One region of the Providencia xihuensis genome, then DNA from elsewhere that is predicted to be linked to it. Evidence: predicted binding sites of a transcription regulator. Region 1 holds the regulator's gene; each other region holds the start of a gene.
The links. The regulator Fur, encoded in region 1, represses iron uptake genes when iron is present. The targets are predictions, from matches to a motif close to ATAATAATGAGAACNACTATCAA.
Positions count from the first base shown of each region.

Region 2: the regulator Fur is predicted to act here: its motif matches at 1,979-2,001, upstream of bfd (bacterioferritin-associated ferredoxin).
Region 3: the regulator Fur is predicted to act here: its motif matches at 2,420-2,442, upstream of ACE2AL_RS11690 (TonB-dependent siderophore receptor).
Region 4: the regulator Fur is predicted to act here: its motif matches at 1,672-1,694, upstream of exbB (tonB-system energizer ExbB).

Region 1 covers NZ_CP169565.1:3,150,841-3,154,523, forward strand. The annotation lists gene ACE2AL_RS14180 (type I secretion system permease/ATPase) at 1-478, shown strand, start outside; gene ybfE (LexA regulated protein) at 648-941, shown strand; gene fldA (flavodoxin FldA) at 1,096-1,623, shown strand; gene fur (ferric iron uptake transcriptional regulator) at 1,890-2,339, shown strand; gene ACE2AL_RS14200 (polymer-forming cytoskeletal protein) at 3,014-3,547, shown strand.
Region 2 covers NZ_CP169565.1:4,282,899-4,286,581, forward strand. The annotation lists gene rplC (50S ribosomal protein L3) at 1-381, opposite strand, end outside; gene rpsJ (30S ribosomal protein S10) at 414-725, opposite strand; gene bfr (bacterioferritin) at 1,072-1,545, opposite strand; gene bfd (bacterioferritin-associated ferredoxin) at 1,672-1,872, opposite strand; gene tuf (elongation factor Tu) at 2,189-3,373, opposite strand; tRNA gene ACE2AL_RS19585 (tRNA-Thr) at 3,492-3,567, opposite strand; tRNA gene ACE2AL_RS19590 (tRNA-Gly) at 3,574-3,648, opposite strand.
Region 3 covers NZ_CP169565.1:2,620,606-2,624,288, reverse strand. The annotation lists gene ACE2AL_RS11705 (molybdopterin-dependent oxidoreductase) at 1-694, shown strand, start outside; gene ACE2AL_RS11700 (DMSO/selenate family reductase complex B subunit) at 708-1,250, shown strand; gene ACE2AL_RS11695 (DmsC/YnfH family molybdoenzyme membrane anchor subunit) at 1,262-2,107, shown strand; gene ACE2AL_RS11690 (TonB-dependent siderophore receptor) at 2,478-3,683, shown strand, end outside.
Region 4 covers NZ_CP169565.1:761,986-765,668, forward strand. The annotation lists gene ACE2AL_RS03265 (DedA family protein) at 1-81, opposite strand, end outside; gene metC (cystathionine beta-lyase) at 232-1,416, opposite strand; gene exbB (tonB-system energizer ExbB) at 1,847-2,773, shown strand; gene exbD (TonB system transport protein ExbD) at 2,779-3,204, shown strand.

The DNA of each region.
Region 1 (3,683 bases):
TTTACAAGAAAGTACACTATTTGTTGGAAGTATTGCTGATAACATTCGCTTAAGTGCCCCCCAAGCATCAGATGAAAAAGTGATCCAAGCGGCAAAACTCGCGGGTGCCTATGATTTCATTATGTCTTTACCAGATAACTTCAATTCAGCCTTAGCAGAAAAAGGGTTGAACCTTTCTGGGGGGCAGCGCCAACGAATTGCCTTGGCCCGCGCTTTGCTGACTGAACCAGATATTTTAATTCTTGATGAAGCCACTTCGGCTCTCGATTATGAGTCAGAAGCTGCAATTATGGCAAATATGCATTTAATTGCCCAAGGCAGAACAGTTATTAGCATCGCACATCGGCTAAACACAATTATGCATGCTGATAAAATTTGTGTTATTCAACAAGGGAAAGTTATTGAAATGGATACGCATAAAAACCTCCTTGCATCGAATGGGCTTTATGCGCGTTTATGGCAACAGCAAACACAATAAAATGCCTAAAAAAGCATCACTTAGATAGCAAGTGGTGCTTTTTTCCTAAAAGCGTACTTTTTTTAACCTATCAGGCTCACTCGCTTACTTCCAAGCTATAGCACTGCGTGATGAGCTAGGGTATCATGGCGCGCTGAATTATTGGCACACCCTTTTAGCAATTATAGACATGGCAAAAGAACAAACTGATCGTACAACTCTGGATTTGTTCGCTGAGGAACGAAGGCCTGGGCGACCTAAGACAAGCCCGCTATCACGGGATGAACAACTAAGGATAAACAAACGCAACCAACTAAAACGCGATAAAGTGAAGGGGTTGCGTCGAGTTGAACTTAAACTAAATGAAGAAGCTGTTACTGTGCTCAATCAGTTAGCTGAAGAAAAAAATATAAGCCGCAGTGAATTAATAGAAGAAATCTTGATGTCACAACTTCAGCACGTTGATGAGACAATACTCAAGTAACGCTCTCTTAGTAAATCACACAAATTTGACAGACTTATAAAAGTTTTTTCGCCAGAATAAGGCATAAAATTCTATTTATTTTCGTTCTAAATGAGTTCTAGAAGTTGAGAAATTCCTTCTTTCTCTCTTAGAAAAACAAGAGGTTAATCAGTTTATGGCAGTCATCGGTATTTTCTTCGGAAGTGATACAGGTAACACAGAAAATATTGCCAAAATGATCCAAGAAAGATTAGGCAAAGATGTAGCAGAAGTTCATGATATTGCTAAGTGTAGCAAAGAAGACATTGAGGCTTTTGACATTCTACTTCTTGGTATTCCAACTTGGTATTACGGCGAAGCACAATGTGATTGGGATGACTTTTTCCCAACATTAGAAGAAATTGATTTTGACGGTAAGCTTGTCGCGCTCTTTGGTTGTGGAGATCAAGAAGACTACGCAGAATATTTTTGTGATGCGATGGGCACAATTCGCGATATCATCGAGCCACGAGGTGCGGTGATTGTTGGACACTGGCCTACTGAAGGTTACCACTTCGAAGTTTCTAAAGGTATGGCGGATGACAACCACTTTATCGGCTTAGCGATTGACGAAGATCGCCAACCTGAATTAACAGATGAACGAGTGGATGCATGGGTCAAACAAATCTCTGAAGAAATGTCATTAGCTGAAATTCTCGGCTAGTCGATTAAAAATATGTGTTGCTGATAGATTGAATCATTTTCCGCTCAAAATGTACCACCTCAGAGCATCATTCAGTCTAAAATAATCGATTAAATATCCTTATTGGATAGACTTATAAGAGATTATCAAAATAATGAGACAATGCATGGTTTCTATTTTTATTTTCCATGCCTATAATTGTAAATCAGTTTAGAAGACAACTGGTTTTATGTTAAAAATGTCTCATTATTGTTAAATTTATGATTTAAGATACAGGACAAACCCGCATGACAGACAACAATAAAGCATTGAAAAATGCTGGACTCAAAGTCACTCTTCCAAGACTTAAGATTTTGGAAGTACTTCAGGAGCCTGAGTGCCACCACGTCAGTGCGGAAGATCTCTATAAAAAGCTGATCGACATGGGCGAAGAGATCGGGCTAGCGACTGTATACCGTGTATTGAACCAATTTGATGATGCAGGTATCGTTACACGCCATAATTTCGAGGGTGGAAAATCTGTATTCGAATTAACTCAGCAACATCACCATGACCACCTAATTTGTTTAGATTGTGGTAAAGTGATTGAGTTTACTGACGAGTCGATTGAAACCCGCCAAAAAAATATCGCTGCTCGCCATGGTATTAAACTGTCTAACCACAGCTTATACTTATATGGCCACTGTGCTGATGGTGATTGCCGCGATAACGCTGACGCACACGAAGCAAAAGAGTAATAAATTAATCGCCATCGTAACTTGATGGTGACCCATTCTTCAAAAGCCTGATGCTATCGTTATCAGGCTTTTTTATTGCATCAATTCACCGATAAATTAACCTTTTCCAGTTAGAATACCCATAATTTATCTTATTCACTTTATATTTATCACTAAAATATGTCATTAAGGTGAAATATTGAAGTGTTCTATAATAAGTTGCAATTCACTTCAAATCCTTTATATTGTTTGTCGGATAAATTCATCTCTCTATTTTAAAATATTTACAATGGTATCATAGTGATGCATAACGTCATTTAAAACATACATTGCATCTGTTTTTTATATCACTGTCATATGATTTATCTAATTAATGTCTAAAATAAGTTCAACATATTACGACCAAATTTTGGCTTGCTTTTAATTTAATAAGCAAGATTAGTGTAATAAAAAAGTTAAATTACAATTATATGATGTAATTCATATATTTTTAGCTAGACTTATTTGGATTACTCTCGTACTTCGTAAGAGATTAACTGATGAAAAAAACATATCTTTTTATTAACACTAGTTTTTTCTTCTGGTTTCTTACTTTAATAGGATGGTTTTTTCGTCATACTGCCATCACCTTATTTTCATTTGTATTATCAATTCTGTTCTTGATCTTATACTTCAATCAAAAAAAGGTAAGTAAAATGTTCACCAAAAGACAAAACAAACAAGCTCTAGAAGAAACAACTACAATTCGTGAACCTGATATTATTTCTAAGATAGAAGAACAAGTTACGATATCAACCCCAACGCTTAGTGAAGAAAAATCGAATACAATTATCTCAAGGGATGTTATGTTTGAAGGCAACATAACATCTAACGAGCAAGTGCATATTTACGGCAAGGTGGTTGGCAATATTACAGGGAAAGATAATACTGTAAAAGTTATGCTCAACGGCCAAGTGACGGGTAATATTACTTGTAAAGAATTGATTATTAATGGCCAAGTTGAGGGTGAGTGCGTCTCTGAGTCCATTAGTATCGAAAATAATGGCGAAGTCCATGGAACAATTCACTACAGCAGTTTATCGATTAAAAAAGGCGGCATCCTTTCAGGACAAGCTAAAGTCAAAAATAGTGTTTCTCATATGGATAAAGTCACAAAATTAAAAGATAAAATAAAACATGATACGCCTATCACTAATAATGAAGATGATAAAGGAATTGCTTCGTTATAATCATTTGTTTTTCTGTACTAGGATAATGACTACATATTAAAAATAAGGTGGATCTATCCCCACCTTATTTTTAAATTTCAAACTTTAAATATAAGTATATTTTCTTATTCTATTTAATAGTTTGATATTGCATATA
Region 2 (3,683 bases), 1.1 Mb from region 1:
GAAATTCCAGCGTTTAACTGTGCCAGCAAAACCTTTACCTTTAGATGTACCAGTAACGTCGACTTTTTTAACGTCAGCGAAAATTTCAACGCTAATGCTTTGACCTGCAGTAAATTCAGCACCTTCTTCAGTACGGAATTCGCGCAGAATACGGCCAGCTTCAACGCCAGCTTTAGCGAAATGACCTGCTTCAGGTTTAGTTACACGGTTAGCTTTTTTGCTACCAGTAGTAACCTGAATTGCATTGTAACCGTCAGTTTCTGCAGTTTTAACCTGAGTAACGCGGTTATTTTCAATTTCGATAACAGTTACAGGGATAGAAACACCATCTTCAGTGAAGATACGTGTCATTCCCACTTTCTTACCGACTAAACCAATCATTGTTTCAACCTCTCAATCGTTCGACGACCTGATTAACCCAGGCTGATCTGCACGTCAACGCCGGCAGCCAGGTCCAGACGCATCAGAGCATCAACGGTCTTCTCGGTTGGCTCAACGATGTCAACCAGACGTTTGTGAGTGCGAATTTCGTACTGATCACGCGCATCTTTATTAACGTGCGGAGAAATCAGAACGGTAAAACGCTCTTTACGTGTCGGCAGCGGGATAGGACCACGTACCTGCGCACCAGTGCGCTTAGCAGTCTCTACGATTTCCGCAGTTGATTGATCGATTAAACGATGATCAAAAGCTTTAAGGCGGATACGGATTCTTTGGTTCTGCATGAGACCAGAGCTCCAACTATTTTATAAACGTAAATGATTACTCCTCGCACCCATTTCGATTGATGGGGGAGTGTAATCGTCTTAGTGTAACCCCCATATCGGGAGTATTGTCTAAATGAGCAACAAATCGTTGGCTCAATACTGATATTTCAGTCCTAATAAATTAGGGCTTACTCATCAGTAAGCCCGCGCATTATACGTAAATTATTGCGAAACGCAAGCAATCGGGGAAAATATGTGCGAATTTTCTCATGGTCATAACAAAAAAACGCCCAACTCTGATGGATTCAGAAGTTAGGCGCCTATCAAAATCAAAAATCTCACAGAAGATTGAAATCTAAAGTCACTACTCTTCGATCACTTGAGCTTGTAGATAATTTTGAATACCTAAGCGAACAATTAAATCTAACTGTGTTTCTATCCAATCAATATGATTTTCTTCATCCGCTAAAATTTCAATCATCAGATCTCGGCTGACATAATCATGGATAGAATCTGCGTACTTAATTGCCTCTTTTAAGTTTTTTGCGCCATCAAGTTCAAGCTGTAAATCTGACTTAAGCATTTCTTCCACATCCTCACCGATGTTTAACTTACCTAAGTCTTGTAAATTAGGAATACCTTCAAGGAAAAGAATACGCTCTATGTATTTATCGGCATGTTTCATTTCATCGATTGATTCATGATATTCCATCTCATTGAGACGTGTCAGCCCCCAATTTTTAAACATACGTGCATGTAAAAAATATTGGTTAATTGCGACTAGCTCATTGCCCAACAATTTATTAAGGTGGGCTATCATTTTTTTATCGCCTTTCATTTGTACCCTCCATCGCTTCCAGTCTTTTAAGTGTAGTACTGAAATTGATTAGCAGAGTAATTTTTACACAAGCATTTATGTAAAAGGCAATAAAACTAATTGGAAGATAATTTGAAGGGTAAGCGATTATGCAACTTCAATAGCACAAATCTCTTCTAGCTGGATAAGCTCTTGTTGTAAAATCTCTCTTGTTTGCCGAATACACTTTCCACATTCACGACCGACAGGCAATACTTGTCGCAACCCTTTTAATGAGCTGACTTGGTATTTCCTTACCGCATTTCTGATTTGCTTATCTGTAATGGCTTCACAAAGACAAACGTACATATTTTTTAGCCTGTATAAATTATATACGTATATTTTAAATAAAAATGATTCGCATTTCAATTACCATTACAGATTATTTACACAGGCTTCTACATCTATATTTAATTTAAAAATAGTTCTCATTTCGACTCATATTTATTTACCGACACATAAGTTGCAATTCTGCAATAAGCATAACGAATTAATATCTAATAACTAATTTTTCTAAGAGAAATAATTTCTATGGAGAAGTTAAAACATTGGAGAAGGGATACGCGCAGATATAAAAAAGGCACCAATTAAGGTGCCCTTTTCTAACATTTTGTGATGCTATGTATTATGCAATGATTTTTGCAACAACACCCGCACCTACAGTACGGCCACCTTCACGGATTGCGAAACGTAAACCGTCGTCCATCGCGATTGGGTGGATCAGGGTAACGATCATGTTGATGTTATCACCTGGCATTACCATCTCTACGCCTTCTGGCAGTTCGATAGTACCTGTTACGTCAGTTGTACGGAAGTAGAACTGTGGACGGTAACCTTTGAAGAATGGAGTGTGACGACCACCTTCATCTTTGCTCAGAATATAAACTTCTGATTCAAATTTAGTGTGTGGCTTGATTGAACCTGGTTTAGCAAGTACTTGACCACGTTCGATTTCTTCACGCTTAGTACCACGCAGCAGAACACCAACGTTCTCACCCGCACGGCCTTCGTCAAGAAGTTTACGGAACATTTCAACACCAGTACAAGTTGTTTTCGCAGTCTCTTTGATACCAACGATTTCAACTTCTTCACCAACTTTGATGATACCACGCTCAACACGGCCTGTTACTACTGTACCACGACCTGAGATTGAGAATACGTCTTCAATTGGCAGCAGGAATGGACGGTCAATTGCACGCTCTGGTTCTGGGATGTAAGAATCCAGGTAACCTGCTAATTCAACAATTTTCGCTTCCCACTCAGCTTCGCCTTCCAGCGCTTTCAGTGCTGAACCGCGAACAACTGGAGTGTCGTCGCCTGGGAAATCGTACTGAGACAGAAGTTCACGAACTTCCATTTCAACTAATTCTAACAGTTCTTCGTCATCAACCATGTCACATTTGTTCAGGAACACGATGATGTAAGGAACGCCAACCTGACGACCTAACAGGATGTGCTCACGAGTTTGTGGCATTGGGCCATCAGTCGCAGCAACAACCAGGATTGCACCGTCCATCTGTGCAGCACCTGTGATCATGTTTTTAACATAGTCGGCGTGTCCTGGGCAGTCTACGTGTGCGTAGTGGCGAGTTGGAGTATCGTACTCTACGTGAGAAGTAGAGATGGTGATACCACGCGCTTTTTCTTCTGGTGCGTTATCGATTTGGTCGAATGCACGAGCAGAACCGCCGTAAGTTTTTGCCAGAACAGTAGTGATAGCTGCTGTCAGAGTAGTTTTACCGTGGTCAACGTGGCCGATAGTACCAACGTTAACGTGCGGTTTTGAACGTTCAAATTTTTCTTTAGACATTAGATTGTCCCTCTAAGACACGGAATCGGTGGTTAAACCACATCAACCAAGCAAGAAATTATTTCGCTTGTTTTTTTCAGGAGACAAATCAGGGAGATAATTGAGAACATAAGGGAAGTGGTGCTGATAGGCAGATTCGAACTGCCGACCTCACCCTTACCAAGGGTGTGCTCTACCAACTGAGCCATATCAGCACATCTTGGAGCGGGCAGCGGGAATCGAACCCGCATCATCAGCTTGGAAGGCTGAGGTAATAGCCATTATACGATGCCCGCAATGAACTCGGCTACCTGAGTTATCAGCTGTTAAA
Region 3 (3,683 bases), 530 kb from region 1:
AACGTTAAATGAGTTCCTAACTGTTGGTAAATATCAAGTGCAGCGCACGCAAGAAGATAATTACGGTTACATTGCTTACGAAGATTTTATTCGTGACCCGCAAGCGAATCCTCGCCCAACACCGAGTGGTAAGTTTGAAATTTATTGCCAAACATTGGTGGAAAAAGCCGATGAATGTGGTTGGACGAAATTACCGCCAATTCCTGAATATATTCCTTCAGCTAGCGGTTATGAGGCGAGTTTTAAAGACTTTGCCAAAAAAGAGAAGGGGGATTATCCATTCCAAATTTATAACCCACACTATTTACGTCGTTCACACAGTACGTTAGATAATGTGCCGTGGCTACGTGAGCAGTGGCCAAGTCCGATCTATATCAATGCCTCTGATGCTAAACGTTTAGGAATTAAGCATGGCGAAACGGTATTGGTTAGCAGCCCTCACGGAAAAATTGTCCGCCCAGCGCTAGTCACGCAAACCATGAAACCAGGGGTAGTTGCATTACCTCATGGTAGCTGGACGGATGTGGATGAAAAAACAGGGATAGATATGGCTGGTGCAGATAATACGCTGACGATCCAAGTCCCAACAGGGTTAGGAACATCAGGGTGGAATACCATGTTATGTAACATCGAAAAATGGGATGGTGACCAGTTAGTCCCTGATGTTGCAATTCCACAGCGTATTATTTTTTAAGGGGCAATGAATAATGGATAAACAAGTCGGATTTTATATCAATGTTGCCACCTGTATTGGTTGTAAAGCCTGTGTTGTGGCATGTAAAGATAAAAATGACCTTGAGGTTGGGCGTAATTTTCGCCGTGTGTACGATATCGAAGTGGGTGAATATCCCCGCCCACATCGTTGGCATTTATCTATTGCGTGTAATCATTGTGATGACCCGCAATGTGTTAGCCACTGTCCAACAACGGCTATGCACAAACGTGAAGAAGATGGCGTTGTTTTGGTTGACCACGATAAATGTGTCGGTTGCCGTTATTGTACATGGGCTTGCCCGTATGAAGCCCCACAATTTGATGCCAGCATCGGCATGATGACTAAGTGTGATACCTGTATTGATTTACGCGAGCAGGGGGGGAACCCAATGTGTGTCGATTCTTGCCCAATGCGTGCAATAGAGTTTGGCTTGATAAGCGAACTGCGCAAAAAATACGGGACCAATGCGGATATTGATGGCCTGCCAAGTTCAAGCATCACCAAACCCAACCTTGTTGTTGGCACGAAAGGATAAGGAGAATTATCATGCATGAATTTCCATTGGTGATTTTCACCTTATTTATGCAAGCATCAGTAGGCTGCTTGGTTGTTTCGTTGCTGTGCTATTGTCGTATCCTTGAAGGAAATGAAAAAAAGCAACTTATTAAAAAGCCCGTAGTTGCGAGTTTTGTTTTAGGGTGCGTAGGGTTATTGGGCTCATTGTTTCATATGGGTAATCCATTACACATGTTTTACACCATGGTCCATGTTTCTAGTTCTTGGATGAGCCGTGAAGTATGGGCAACCGCGATTTACATGGCATTGTTATTTTTGAGCACAGCCTTGTTATTACTCAAAAATAAAGCGAATAGTGCATTATTAGTTCTCAGCGCTATCGCGGGCTTGGTGTATATGTATGCCATGTCGGCGCTGTACGCAAACACGCTCTTTAACTTGTGGGGTGGTTTATTTACTTACGCCAGTTTCTTTGGGGCAGTGTTATTGGTTGGCGGTGTGATTGCGGCTTCATTGCTAGTGGGTGGCCTGCGTTCTTTGGGTAAAGAGGATCAACTTAAGCGAGTGGTAAAAGCTTCATTAGGTGTGGGTGTAGTGGGGATATTATTGATGTTACTCGGTGCATTGTCATTACTGAGCAATATCGGTGAGCCAATTTATATGGGCATGACCCCGCGTGAATTGCCTGAAGGATTACTTAGCCTGAGTATTGCCCGTGTGGCGTTAATCGCAGTAGGCGTTCTGTTTGTTGGTCGTTTGTTGTGCCAAAAATCAAGCCAATCAACGAATGCAACATTAGTCATGTCATTTGCTGTGTTATGTATTTTTGCTAGTGAAGCTGTGGGGCGCGTCGTATTTTTCTCTCTCGGAGGTTAATTTTAACTCTTGAGTTATTTGAAATCCGAAGGTAACCCCTTCGGATGGAGGTTGTTGACAAAGCAGGATAAAAGCGTGTTTTTTCCTGCTTTGTGTTATCAGCCGAAAATCAATAAATTGATTTTCCTAATTTATTTTCAAAACCTATCCAACCTGCAGCCAAACCTAATTGGTTTGTCAGCAGTCTGAAATCCGAAGGTAACCCCTTCGGATTTTTATTTGTCTTTTTTTTAGGCTAAAAAAAGAATAATAACTAATAATTTAATTAGTTAGATGTTTTTGTTATAAAAAAAGAGTAAATATGGTTGATTATTACTAATGATTATAATTATCATTATTGATCTTAATCTTCTTTCTTAACTCGCCTTTTATGAACTTGAAAACTCGCAAACTACTTTTGCCATTGGCAATTTCTGCTTCATTGATTTCTCACTATGCTTTTGCGGCTGATAACGCTAAAAATGACCAAATTACCGTCACGGGTAACTGGCTCGAAAATACCGAAGACAGCGAAGTGGTATTTAACCATCCCGGTGCACGAACCGTTAAAACACAGCAACAAATTAAAGAAACGGGCAGTGAAACCATTGCGGATGCACTAAAAGGTATCCCTGGTGTTCAAGTGCGTGAAAGTAATGGAACTGGGGGAAGTGATGTTTCCTTAAACGTAGGGGTGCGCGGTTTAACCTCACGTTTATCGCCACGTTCAACGATTTTGCTTGATGGGATGCCGTTGGCGGCAGCACCTTATGGTCAGCCACAACTTTCCATGTCACCACTCTCGTTAGGCAGTATTGAATCCATCGATGTTATCCGTGGTGGGGCATCTGTACGTTATGGGCCACAAAACGTAGGTGGAGTGATTAACTTTGTGACCAAGCCAATTCCAAAGGAGTTTGGTGGCGGGGTAGCGGTACAAACCCAAGGGGCGAAAACAGGTGGGTTAAAGACCTTAGTGGATGCCTCATTAGGTGGCTCTAAAGCTGATGATTCAGCGGGTGCCATGATCCTATATTCGGGTTTACACGGGCAGGGTTATCGCAAAAGTAATGATAATACGGATATTGATGATTTTATGTTGAAAACCCGTTATGCCATCACGGATAACGACGAGCTATTAGCGAATTTTCACTATTATCACGCGATGTCTGGAATGCCAGGCGGGTTAACCCAAGCTCAATATAATGCAGACCCATTCCAATCAACGCGGCCTTATGACCGTTTTGAAGGGAATCGCCAAGATATGTCATTGAAATATAAACATGAAGAAGATGACAAGCAATTCGAATTAATGACGTGGTTTAGCAAAAGCTACCGTGGTAGCTATATTGAAAGTGACCATAAAGACAAAGCCAACGAGAGACGTTTGGTTTCTTACCCGCGTCACTATACCGCGTATGCCATTGAGCCAAGTTATTCACAATTGTTTCGTTTCAATAATATGTCCCATGAAGTGACTGTGGGCTACCGTTATTTAAATGAAACCGCTGATGAAAAAGCCTATCGCTCAAATTGGTACCAAGCTGGCACACAAAACACACGCCCAAGTACCAATGACTACTACCAACACACCTCG
Region 4 (3,683 bases), 2.1 Mb from region 1:
AACCCAAAGTACTTCGGGGTTGGAGAGTTTTAGGAAATCGTGATCCCAAAGCGCTAGTACGATTTCGCGTAGGACTTCCATAATCATTCCTGTATTTGTCTAAAAGCGAATTTCCTTATTTATATTACAGGAAAAAATAAGATTGGGTTTGATTTGTTTGGGGGTATTCATTCATTAGTCGATGAATTGCAGAAAACATTTTAGTGTTTTCTGCAATTTTCATTTTTTATTTTAAATGCGTTCAAAAGCCAATTGTAGGTCATCAATTAAATCTTGTGGGTGTTCAAGCCCCACGTGAACACGGAAAAAAGTCCCTTCGTTCAATTGAAAATCATATTGTCTCATGCTGAGTAAATCTTCTTTTTGGTAACCTAAAATTAGCGATTCAAATCCACCCCATGAATACCCCATTTTAAAATGAGCTAAATTTTCGATAAAAGCAGCGAACTGTTCAGTGGATAGGCGTGACTTAAGTTGAAAAGAAAATAAGCCATTACACCCTGAAAAATCCCGAATAAAGAATTCATGACCAGGCGAAGTTGGCAGGGCTGGATGAAAAACCTGTTCGACTTCGGGGCGTTCTTGCAGCCAGTTTGCTACTTGTATACTGTTTTCTTGATGCTGTTTTAGGCGCGTAGGGAGGGTATGCAAACCACGATTAGCCATATAAACGGTATCGGGGTCTGCGGTTTGCCCAAGCAGATATGAATTTTCACGTAAAGTTTCGATGCAGCGCTTATTTGCTACTGCGACTCCTAACATGCCATCAGAATGCCCATTAATATATTTTGTTGCGGATTGTATTGAAATATCCACATCGAACAATAAAGGTTTGAGCAGGACACCCGCTGCCCATGTATTGTCAATCATAATGATGATTTCAGGTGCTTTGTTACGTATAGCTTGAACGAGAGCAGGTAAATCGTGGACTTCCATGGTAATTGAACCTGGAGATTCTAAAAAGACAATGCGCGTATTCGCTTGAATCAAATCTGTAATCTTTTCGCCAATGAGCGGGTCAAAGTAGGTCGTTTTAACCTGTAATTTGGTTAAAATATGGTCGCAAAAATTCTGTGTTGGGTCATAAGCGGAGCCTGTGACTAAAATGTGCTCTCCTGCAGAAATAAAGGATAAGATTGCATTGGTGATGGCAGCAGCACCTGATGGGTAAAGTACAGAACCTGCTCCACCTTCTAATTCAGCCATGGCTTCTTGGAAAGCAAAATGGGTTTGTGTGCCTCGGCGGCCATAAAAAAGCACACCATCCGCACGATGCCGAGTTGCATGACGTTTTTCTTCAAGCGTGTCAAAGATAATCGAAGATGCTCGTTGAATGACAGGATTTACACCTTTTTGTGTGAATTTAGGGTTCCGACCAATGTGCACTAATTGGGTTTCTGGTTTGGTGTTTGCCATGATCTTTCCTTTATGGTTTCAAATTTAGCCTATCCAGAGGCGTGGATACTATGACGTTAATGCATTCGTGGGGAAATGTAACTTGAGTTTTCTTCAGTATTACAAAGTTCAATAAATCGTATTGGTATAGAAGAAGGGGGGAGTATATTTGTCCATTGAATACATTTATTGCATTAATAAGAATAAACAAGCAATACCCGTGTAATAGGCGTGGACTTCATTGTTTGAGAACAAAAAATATAAAAAAATTTGTGAATACTAATGATAATTACTATCAATTCGCGCTGTCTTTGATATCATCAGCACCGTCTTTTTGAAAAGAGACGAACAGCGCGAGTTAAATTTCGCTTTTAAAGGTTAGTCGATGAATGGCACAATCATCGATATGAATTTTTTTATACAACACTAAAAAGAGAGTAAAGGCCAACTGATGCGTAAACTAACAGCTTCTATTCTATTGGCGTTCGGCTTGATGGGGACGGCGGTCGCTGAAACCACACCAGCAACAACACCAGCTGCGTCTCAAAATACATCATCGACACCTGCTGCAAATCCTGCGGCGCCAATTACAGCACCAAATGGTGAAGTTGCTCCCGTATCTTCTGAGCCTGCAGTCAATACTGCTGTTGTGAATGAAAATATCGAAATTGCGACAGAGGCGCCAACAGGGGGTTTTGATCAGGATTTATCTGTTTGGGGCATGTACCAAAATGCGGATAATGTCGTGAAGACGGTGATGATAGGTTTGGTTATTGCATCAGTCATTACATGGGCACTCTTCTTCTCTAAAGGCCTCGAAATTTTAGTTGCTCGTCGTCGTTTAAAAGACGAAGCGAAAGCGATCGCAGAAGTGAAATCCCTTGATGAAGCCGTGAAAATTGCTGAAGGTTTCAAAGGAAATAGTATTACACGAATGCTGCTTAATGAAGCAGTAACAGAAAGAGCGTTATCGGCAAATAGTACCGACCTGTCTGGTACGAAAGAGCGGACGTCATTCCGCCTTGAAAGGGCCGTTGCTGCAATCAGCCGATATATGGGCCGTGGTAATGGTTACTTAGCGACTATTGGTGCTATCTCTCCTTTTGTTGGTTTGTTTGGAACGGTATGGGGCATCATGAATAGCTTTATCGGGATCGCTCATTCACAAACCACTAACTTAGCAGTGGTTGCGCCTGGTATCGCAGAGGCACTTCTTGCAACGGCAATTGGTCTTATCGCTGCGATCCCAGCAGTGGTAATTTATAACATTTTCGCCAGAATGATTAATAACTACCGTGGTCAGGTAGGGGATGTGGCTGCACAGTCTGCATTATTATTAGGGCGTGATCTTGATCTGGCAAATAGCAAAGCAAGGTAATTATTATGGCAATGCGTTTAGGTGACGAACAAGATGATAGCGGTGAAATGCATGAAATTAACGTAACACCGTTTATCGATGTGATGTTGGTTTTATTAATTATCTTCATGGTCGCGGCTCCCTTGGCAACTGTAGATATTAAAGTTGACTTACCTGCTTCAACCGCGAAGCCGCAGCCACGGCCAGAAAAACCTGTGTTCTTAACAGTTAAAGCGGATAGCCAGTTATTTATTGGCGACCAAGCTGTATCAAAAGAACAGCTTTCTGCAACACTTGACCAAGCAACAAGTTCAAATAAAGAAACAACGATCTTCTTCCAAGCAGATAAAAGTGTTGATTATGAAACGATGATGGATGTGATGAATGCATTACGCCAGTCGGGTTATCTAAAAATTGGCTTAGTTGGAATGGAAGCTACTTCGTCTAAATAGTCAATATCAACGATATCAGCTGTTATCACGCGTTTTATCTTTAAGGATAAAGCGCGTTTTTTATGAATCAAACAAAAGTGCATCAAAGCGAGTGTATAGCTGCCTGATTTTTCTATCGAATGCTAATTATTCTGTGTAATGTCATATTTATTTGTATGATTAAATCATGATTAAAAGATTTTTATCCTATATTCACGCGTTTTATTTGTGTTTGATTGAGAGGACAGAGCCTTAGTCGCATGTAAAATACTCTCTTATGGGGTATTTAGCGCTAAGATAAAGTGATAAAACAAGAAGTATATTAAAATAATTGATGAATATTCGATATTTTTTATCTGGCTTCAGATAAGGTAATTGAATGAAACCGTATTTCAACGTGACATTTTTGACTCAATTATAAGCTGAGCTTCTTTTTTTAATGCGGTTTTTCATTGAAAATGTAGCTTAGTGTAGTCTGAAATAGGGTGTATTTGACTACT